DNA from 4 places in the Shinella sp. 1A1 genome. Region 3 is predicted to be linked to each of the others. Evidence: riboswitches for the same ligand, from Rfam matches in the RefSeq annotation. Region 3 holds a riboswitch; each other region holds the start of a gene.
The links. Region 3 has a riboswitch for cobalamin ahead of ACZ48C_RS12735 (aromatic ring-hydroxylating oxygenase subunit alpha). Riboswitches for the same ligand answer to the same signal wherever they lie in the genome.
Positions count from the first base shown of each region.

Region 1: it holds a riboswitch for cobalamin, as region 3 does, so the genes downstream of both, ACZ48C_RS23435 (ABC transporter substrate-binding protein) here and ACZ48C_RS12735 (aromatic ring-hydroxylating oxygenase subunit alpha) in region 3, are expected to answer to the same signal.
Region 2: it holds a riboswitch for cobalamin, as region 3 does, so the genes downstream of both, ACZ48C_RS14445 (acyl-CoA thioesterase) here and ACZ48C_RS12735 (aromatic ring-hydroxylating oxygenase subunit alpha) in region 3, are expected to answer to the same signal.
Region 4: it holds a riboswitch for cobalamin, as region 3 does, so the genes downstream of both, nrdH (glutaredoxin-like protein NrdH) here and ACZ48C_RS12735 (aromatic ring-hydroxylating oxygenase subunit alpha) in region 3, are expected to answer to the same signal.

Region 1 covers NZ_AP039672.1:1,435,875-1,438,067, forward strand. Annotated here, with positions in the region: gene ACZ48C_RS23430 (ABC transporter ATP-binding protein) at 1-475, shown strand, start outside; cobalamin riboswitch at 527-775, shown strand; gene ACZ48C_RS23435 (ABC transporter substrate-binding protein) at 941-1,957, shown strand; gene ACZ48C_RS23440 (FecCD family ABC transporter permease) at 1,954-2,193, shown strand, end outside.
Region 2 covers NZ_AP039671.1:2,951,896-2,954,088, forward strand. Annotated here, with positions in the region: gene ACZ48C_RS14440 (LysR family transcriptional regulator) at 1-543, opposite strand, end outside; gene ACZ48C_RS14445 (acyl-CoA thioesterase) at 546-1,370, opposite strand; cobalamin riboswitch at 1,469-1,672, opposite strand; gene ACZ48C_RS14450 (DUF1852 domain-containing protein) at 2,005-2,193, shown strand, end outside.
Region 3 covers NZ_AP039671.1:2,593,841-2,596,033, reverse strand. Annotated here, with positions in the region: gene ACZ48C_RS12740 (DUF6656 family protein) at 1-446, opposite strand, end outside; cobalamin riboswitch at 743-935, shown strand; gene ACZ48C_RS12735 (aromatic ring-hydroxylating oxygenase subunit alpha) at 1,039-2,193, shown strand, end outside.
Region 4 covers NZ_AP039672.1:1,480,362-1,482,554, reverse strand. Annotated here, with positions in the region: gene nrdE (class 1b ribonucleoside-diphosphate reductase subunit alpha) at 1-226, opposite strand, end outside; gene nrdI (class Ib ribonucleoside-diphosphate reductase assembly flavoprotein NrdI) at 223-621, opposite strand; gene nrdH (glutaredoxin-like protein NrdH) at 632-853, opposite strand; cobalamin riboswitch at 1,099-1,313, opposite strand; gene ACZ48C_RS23650 (methylenetetrahydrofolate reductase) at 1,452-2,193, opposite strand, start outside.

The DNA of each region.
Region 1 (2,193 bases), on a different replicon from region 3:
GCACGAATTTTCCGGCGGTCAGCGCCAGCGCATCTGCATCGCCCGCGCCCTGTCGCTGTCGCCGAAACTGATCGTCGCCGACGAGAGCGTCGCGGCGCTCGACGTCTCCATCCAGGCGCAGGTGCTCGACCTGTTGCAGGACATCCAGAACGAGACCGGCATCTCCTACCTGTTCATCAGCCACGACATGGCGGTGGTGGAACAGATCAGCCATCGCGTCGCCGTGATGTATGCCGGCCGCTTCGTCGAGATGGGCACGCGCGCCCAGGTGTTCGAGAACCCGCAGCACGACTATACGCGCAAGCTGATGGATGCGGTGCCCATTGCCGACGCCGACCGCGAACGCCGCCTTTTCATCCCGAACGAGGGCGAGCTGCCCAGCCCCGTCAAGCCGCTCGACTACGCCCCGCCCCTCTCCATCCGCAGGGAGGTCGGGAACGGGCACGTGGTCTGGCAGGAGGCGAAGGTCGCCTGAGACCCGGGATAGAGATCGGGCAGGACGCCACTTGACGCCGTGCGGACCGGCGTCCTAATTGGGCCCGACGGTTCCCGGAGGAAGGCTCCGACGGGATTAATAGGGAACACGGTGCGGACGACCCAACAGGGACCAAGACCGTGGCTGCCCCCGCAACTGTAAGCGGATTGCCGATCATCACGGGAAGGGCCGGCAAGGCCTTTTCCGGGCCAAGGGCCATGCCACTGCGGATGTCGCGGGAAGGCAGGTGATCGACAGATATCCGCGAGCCAGGAGACCTGCCGTCGAACACGATCCAATCAGCCGGGCGGGGATGCCTGGAAGGGAGCAGACATGTTTGACCTGAGCCTTCGCCGATATACGGCCTTCATCCGCCTCGATTGGGCTTTTCCCGTCCACGAGGCGTGAGCAATCCGTCGCGCACCGCCGCGCCGTATTGCCGCCCTCCCCGAGATCGAGGCTCCCATGCGCCAGACAATCGCAACCATCACCTTCGCCCTCGGCCTTACCGGCCTTGCCGGCGCGGCTTTCGCCGCCACCCAATATCCGCTGACGCTCGAAAATTGCGGCCGGCAGGTCACCTTCGAGAAAGCGCCGAAGAAGATCGTCTCCATCGGCCAGGGCATGACCGAGGTGCTTTTCTCGCTCGGCCTTGCCGACAAGGTCGCGGGAACGGCGGTCTGGGTCGGGCCGGTGCTGCCGCAATATGCCGAGGCCAATAGCAGGATCAAAAGGCTGGCGGACAACGATCCGAGCTTCGAGGCCGTGGTCGGGCAGGAACCCGATCTGGTGGCCGCGGAATTCGAATGGCATGTCGGCGCGCAGGGCTCCGTCGGCAAGCGCGAGCAATTCGCCGATCTCGGCATCGCGACCTATATCGCGCCGGCCGATTGCGTCGCCAAGATCAACACGGACGGCGGAGACGGCGTGCGCGAGACGCTGTTCACCATGGACCTTGTCTATCGGGAAATCGCCGAACTCTCCGAGATCTTCGACGTGAAGGACCGGGGCGACGCGCTGATCGCCGAGTTGAAGAAGCGCGAGGCGGATGCCGTGGCGTCCATCGCCGGCGCGGCCGGCAAGAACCTGCCCGTCGTGTTCTGGTTCTCCAGCAAGGAAGTCAATGGCGATGCCTTCATCGCCGGCAAGAACAGCGCGCCGGCCTATATCCTCAAGACCATCGGCGCGAAGAATGTCGTGACGACCGAGGAGGAATGGCCGCTGGTCGGCTGGGAGACGATCGCGCAGGCAAATCCCGCCGTCATCGTGCTCGCGACCATGGACCGCCGCCGCTATGCCGCGGACGATCCGAAGGTGAAGATCGACTTCCTCGAAAACGATCCCGTCACCAGGGAACTCGATGCCGTCAGGAACAAGCACTTCGTGATGATGGACGCCCAGTCGATGAACCCGACGATCCGCACGATCGACGGCATCGAGACGCTGGCGAACGGCATCAAGGCCTTCGGCCTCGCGCAGTGAGGATTACCGCTTCGTGGCGGTATCGGTGGTGGGTGCTTGCGGCACTCGCCATCGCCGCCAGCCTTCTCCTTGCCCTCATGATCGGCCTCGCGGTCTCCATCGGCGAGATCGCGATTCCCGTTTCCACGACCGCAAGGGCCGTGTCGAACCGGCTTTTCGCAACGGCGTTCGAGCTCAATCGCATCCATGAGGGCGTCATCTGGGACTATCGTCTCAGCCGGGCGCTGGTGGCGGCC
Region 2 (2,193 bases), 360 kb from region 3:
ATGATCCTTGAGCGCAAGCGGGTGATCCGTCGGTACCGCGAGTATGAGTTCGTAGTCGAACACCGGCAGATAGTGGATGCCCGGCGCCTCGATCGGGTCCGGGGTGATCAGGATATCGATCTCGTATCCTGCCAGCGCCGCAACCCCGCCGAAGGCAAATGATGTCGTCAGCTCCAGGTCGACGTCCGGCCAGTCCACCAGGTAGGGTTTCGTGACCCCCATCAGCCATTGGTGGCAGGGATGGCATTCCATGCCGATTTTGAGCGAGCCCCGCTGTCCCTGGCGGTAGTCGGACAAGACGTCTTCGGCCCTCTCCATCTGGGGCAGGACGCGTTGCGCCAGTCTGACGATGTAGCGACCGGCCTCGGTGAGGCGAAGATTGCGGCCGTCCTTCTCCCACACGGCGACGCCATAGCGCTCTTCGAGCTTTCGGATCGTGTGGCTGAGCGCGGACTGGGTCACATTCAGCCGTTCCGCCGCCGCCGTCAGGCTGCCCATGCGGTCGACTTCGCGCAGGATCGACAGATGTTGTCTGTCCAGCATGGTCATGTCCTCCCTTGCTCGAGGGCGATGGCCTCGCCATGGACTGGAACCGGCCGGTGGTCCTTGTCGACCGCCACCATGCTGAAGCGCCCCGTGGCGGTGACGTGCCGCTCGCCCGTCAGAAGGTTTTCGGACCAGAGTTTTGTCTCGATGGACATGGAGCTGCGGCCGACGCGCTCGACATGTGCCTCCGCCTCGACGATTTCACCGATCTCGATTGCCCTTGCAAAGTCGATGCGCTCGGATGATGCCAGCACCACCAGCTTGCCGGAATGGCGCGACGCTGCGACGAAAGCGGCCTTGGTCATGTAGGCGATTGCCTCGCCGCCGAACATCCGGCCGACGCTGTTTGCCTGATCCGGGAAGACGATATCGACCATGGTGACGGCCTCGCTCGGTTCCGGTTCCTCCGCAGGAAGAAGTTCGGGCAAGGCATAGCGCGCGGCATCCTCGCCTTCGGGGATGGCGACCATGTGGAAGATGCCGCGCGTGCAGGTGTGCCGCTTGCGGCCGACAATGGTCTCCGCCGCCATTTCCACCTCGACGGTCAGGGAACGGCGCCCGGCCTTGATGGGGATCGCCGTGAATTCCACGATGTGCCCGATGCGTGCGGGCTGCTTGAAATCGATGCGTTCGCAGGAGGCGGTCACGAAGGGCGCCCGCCCGAAGCGGGTCGCCGCGATGAAGGCGACGCGATCCATGAGGGCAAGGCCGGTTCCCCCGAAAAGGGTGCCGTGATGGTTGGTATCTCCGGGAAAGACGATGTCGACAAGACGGGTTGTCGGGCCGTTCCGGGCGGGCTTTCCTGTCGTCGTGGTCTCTGTCATCGGCGCTGCCATCAGGTTGCGGCAGGGCATGGACATGACGCAGAGACGACGGCACGGAAGTACCGACGCGAAAGCGGCACTCCGGGACACCCCGCCCGTGGACGTTATCTATCGCGGCAGGTCTCCTGGCTTGCGGGTCATTGCTTCCGTCCGTCTTCCCGAGGAACGCCTCAGTGACATGAATGGACTTTCGCTCGCCGCTTACAGTTGCGGGGGCAGCTTCGGATTCGGGCCATGCCCTCACCGAGATTCCCTCTTAGCTCCGGACCTTCGCCCGCAGAACCACGATAGCGAACCAATGTCGCATGACGCCGAAGGGGTCAAGGCGTCTGTCGCGGGAATGTGCCGGAGATGCGCATCGCGCTGAAGCCTGCCTCCTTGAAGCGGCAACTCATGTCCACGGCGTTCCGAACTTTGATCATGGGAGCGTTGGGCAGAACCATGAGCATGTCTCATGCTTCAATGAGATAAAACCATTTTTTGCCAATGCTTTCGTCAGCTACATAGCACGCACCGCCGTTAGCTCCAGAGAGTACGAAGACTGCTGACTGAGAAAACCGGAAAAGAAGATTGGAAGCCCTGATTATCGGAAAACAGATGCAGGGTTTTTCTCGGAAATCAGGATACGATCGCGATGAAAAACGATTTTACATTTACCATCAAGAGTATTTCCTTCGATGAAGATTATCTTCCATCGGAAAATACACGGATCACGACCAATTTTGCCAATTTGGCCCGAGGGGAGAGCCGCCAGGAAAACCTGCGCAATGCCTTGCGGATGATCGACAATCGTTTCAACGCCCTGGCGCATTGGGATAACCCT
Region 3 (2,193 bases):
GCGACGGCGAAATACATGCGGCCGGGCTTGCGCGATATGCCGGCGAAGAACTGGTCCTCGTCGCCGATCTCGGCCAGGAAATTGGCCATGTAGAAGGCCCATTGTACGTTTTCGAACTCCGCGAAGCGGCTGTTGGCGACGGTAATGTGGCAATAGCCGAGATGCGGCGTCCCGGCCAGCGTGCGGTGGAAGACCAGCTTGGGAAAGCGGATCGACCGGTGGAAGCCGTTGATGCGCTCGTGGGTGATGTCGCCGGCGCGCTCCAGCTTGCGGCCGGTGCGCTCGGCCACTTCCTGGTAGCTGAGATAACGCTTCTCGCTCGGGCTCCAGGCGATGCTCCGGTCGATGCGGCCGGTGCGCAGGAACTCCGTGTGCACGGCGGATCGGGGCGGATTGGCCCGCTTGAAGGCGACGGCGTCGTAGTACCGGAATTTCGTCTGCTGCACGCCTCGGGCACTCCATCCACGCGTCCTGTCCGGCAAAAGTTTATGGAAACGTCGTTAAGTATTTGTTTCAACCCGCGACGTCGCAAACCCGTAAGGAATATGGTCGCAATATGACAAGGGTTGTCGCTCCGGTGCCGACGGGTCGAAAGAGCGGGAAGAGCCCCCGGATTTGAAGCCTATCCATATGAGATATCAGGTGAAATAGAGGCCGCAGGTATCGATCTCCATGGTTGTGGCCTGTCGTCAAATCAAGAGGCCGTGTCGTTTTCCGGCATGCCGTTCGGACGTAGTTGCGCTTAGATAGGTCTACTCAAGGCGTCACCCTCGGCAGAGGGCGCGAAAATTGGGAAGCCGGTTGAATTCCGGCGCTGCCCCCGCAACGGTGTTGGAGGCGTGGAGAGGCCGACGGAGGAGGAACCCGGAAGGCGCCACGACAGTCCCGAAAGGACGCTCCTCAGCCCGGAAACCAGCCTGGAGGAACGATCGTGACGGCTGCGGCGGGCGGCCGGGAAGCGTGCAGTTCCGGGCCTGGCACCCGGGGGCCGTCTCCTTCCGTACGCCTCGGCGAATTTGGATATCTGAGGATCCCGGCATGGACATTCGCAGCGACGTGCTCCGCAAGCTCAAGAACCGGCGCGAAGGCTACAGCCTCGAGCAGGCCTTCTACACCGACCCCGATTACTACAAGCTCGACCTGGAGACGATCTGGTACCGCGACTGGCTGTTCGTCGGCCACGATTGCGAGATCCCGAAGGCCGGCAACTATTTCACCGTGCAGGTCGGCGACTATCCCGTCGTCATCACCCGCGACCGCGCGGGCACCGTGCGCGCGCTGCACAATGCCTGCCGCCATCGCGGCTCGCGCGTCTGCTCGCAGCACAGGGGCAGCGCCGCCAAGCTCGTCTGTCCCTATCACCAGTGGACCTACGAACTCGACGGTTCGCTGCTCTTCGCCCGCCACATGGACGAGAATTTCGACAAGAGCGAGCATGGCCTCAAGCCGGTCCATTGCCAGACGGTCGGCGGCTACATCTTCATCTGTCTCGCCGAGGAAGCGCCGGACTTCGCGCCCTTCGTCTCGCTCGTCGAGCCCTATATCGCCCGCCATCGTCTCGGCGAGACGAAGATCGCCTTCGAAAGCACCATCGTCGAGAAGGGCAACTGGAAGCTCGTCTGGGAGAACAACCGCGAGTGCTACCACTGCGCGGCCAACCATCCCGAGCTCTGCCGCACCTATCCGGAAGCGCCGAGCGCGACCGGCGTGCAGGGCGCGCAGGACGATCCGGAAATCTCCGGCCACTGGGCCAAGTGCGAGGCCGCCGGCCTGCCGAGCCAGTTCCGCATGTCGCCGACCGGCCAGTTCCGCGCCGCGCGCATGCCGCTCATCCAGGATGCCGAGAGCTACACCATGTCCGGCGCCCGCGCCGTGCAGCGCCCGCTTTCCAGCGACGTTCTGGAAAGCCATATCGGCGCACTGCTGCTCTTCCACTATCCGACGACGTGGAACCACGTTCTGGCCGACCACGCCATCACCTTCCGCGTGCTGCCGCTCGGTCCCGAACTGACCCAGGTCACGACCAAGTGGCTGGTCAACAAGGATGCGGTGGAAGGCGTCGACTACCGTCTCGACGAGCTCACCCATGTCTGGACCGAGACCAACGACCAGGACCGCCGGATCGTCGAGGAAAACGCCTTCGGCATCCGTTCCCCGGCCTACGAGCCCGGCCCGTACTCGCCCGTCGACGAA
Region 4 (2,193 bases), on a different replicon from region 3:
AGAAGACGGTGTTCTGGTTGACGTGCTGGAGGAAATACTGCTTGGCCGCCTGCCGGTCCTTGTCGAGCTGGATCTTCCCCTCCTCGTCGTAGAGGTTCAGCATGGCGTTCAGCGCGTGGTAATCCAGCGCGGTGATCTCCGGGGCCTTCGCCGGCTTATCTCCCGCGGGATGAGAAAAAGCGTGAGGCGGTTTTTCGCTCGCATCCCGCGGCGTCGAAGCGTTCATCGTGTCCAAAATCGTTCCAGTCCCTGTCTGACATTGTCGACGTCCTCATCCGTGCCGAGCAGCTCGAAACGGTAGAGGAACGGCACCGCGCATTTCGCGGAGATGATGTTTCCCGCGACGGCATATCCGGCGCCGAAATTGGTGTTGCCCGCCGCGATGACGCCGCGGATCAGGCTGCGGTTGCGCGGATTGTTGAGGAAGCGGATGACGGGCTTGGGCACCGCTCCCTTCTCCCCGCCCCCGCCATAGGTCGGCGAAACCAGCACGAAGGGCCGGTCCGCCTGCGGGGCTTCCCCGGCCGCATCGAGCGGCAGGCGCAGGGCCTCGACCCCGAGCTTTTCCACGAAGCGCCGGGTGTTCTCCGACCGGCTGGAAAAATAGACGAGGTCCCCCACCGCCTTTTCCTCAGGCGAGCGCGCTGATCATGTCCGGGCGGAAGCCGGCCCAATGCTGCTCGCCGGCGATGACGACCGGGACCTGGCGGTAGCCGAGACCCTGCACGAGCGCATAGGCATCGGCATCCTCGGAAATGTCGACGACATGATAGTCGATGCCCTGGCGGTCGAGCGCGCGGGTGGTCGCGGTGCACTGGACGCAGGCGGGCTTGGAGTAGACGGTAATGGACATGGCTTTCCTCGTTTTCGATCAGGCATGGGATATCGCCCGGCCATCCGCCGATGGCCGTTCGATGAATTCTCGGTGATAAGGGCGGCCGTCTACGGACGGCCGGACGCGGGGCGCCGCCTACTCGCGCGGATGGACTGGCAACACGATCGACATGACTTCACCCCGAGGCATTTCGCGGGGGATCGGGGGAGACGGCGGGCGGCATCCTGCACAACCCAACGCTCGCCATCCGGACACCCCGCCCGTGGACGTTCATGCTCGAGGCAGGTCTCCTGGCTTGCGGGTCGCGGCATCCGTCCGCCTTCCCAAGGCATACGCCCCAGTGGCTCATCGAACGAATGCTCGCCGCTTACAGTTGCGGGGGCAGCTCCGGATTGACGCGGCCATCATGGCCGCCCCGGATTCCCGTCTTAGCCTTCCATCCTTTCGAATCGAAGGAACCTCGAACACAAGATATAGTAGACGAGGTAAAAAATGCGTCAACGGCTATGGTGGATTTTCCACGGTTTCATTGCGCACCAGCGAGCGGGTCCCCGGCAATCGCCTCCACATTCACCGCCATCGACTTGTGGCCGGCACGCACGACCGGTGCCTTTGCCTAGCACCAAGAGCCGCGCTTGCGCAGCCATGCGGCCGACTTGTCCAGCCCGCCGAAGGGGAAGACGTGGATCTGCGTGATGGGGCCCGGCATCGCCGTGCGCCAGCGCTCCTCGACGGGGCCGACGACCGTTTCCGGCGAATAGCCGGCGGCAAGCGCCATGAGCCCGCCACCATGCCGGGTCAGGACGGAGAGGGAGTTTCCGATGCCGCACATGGTTCCGTATTTGATGAGCGTCGTGATCTTGGCCGGTCCCGCAACGCCGAGATGGATCGGAACGTCGATGCCGGCGCGCACCAGCCCGTCCGCCCAGGCGATGGCCTTCTGCGCGTCGAAGCCGAACTGCGTGACGATGCGCAGGCGGGCATCCGTCCGCTCGGCGAAATCCAGCTTGCGACGTAACGCTTCCAGCGCGACCGCATCGGTGAAATCCGGGCTGCCCTCGGGATGGCCGGCAATGGCGAAGTCCCGGATGCCGAAGCGGTCGAGAACGCCCGTTTCCAGAACGTCGAGCGAGGACGAGAAAGGCCCGGCCGGCGGCGTGATGCCGCCGCCGATCACCAGCACGTCCATGACGCCCGCCTCTTCGGCCAGGCGACCGACGCGCCGTTCCAGCGCATCCCGCGAGGCGATCCGCCGGGCGGCGAGATGCGGCACCGGCACGCAGCCGGCCTCATGCAGCCGGCGGGCGGCGGCCAGCGTTTCCGCCTCGGTCTCCGGCGCGCCGATATCCGTCAGGTAG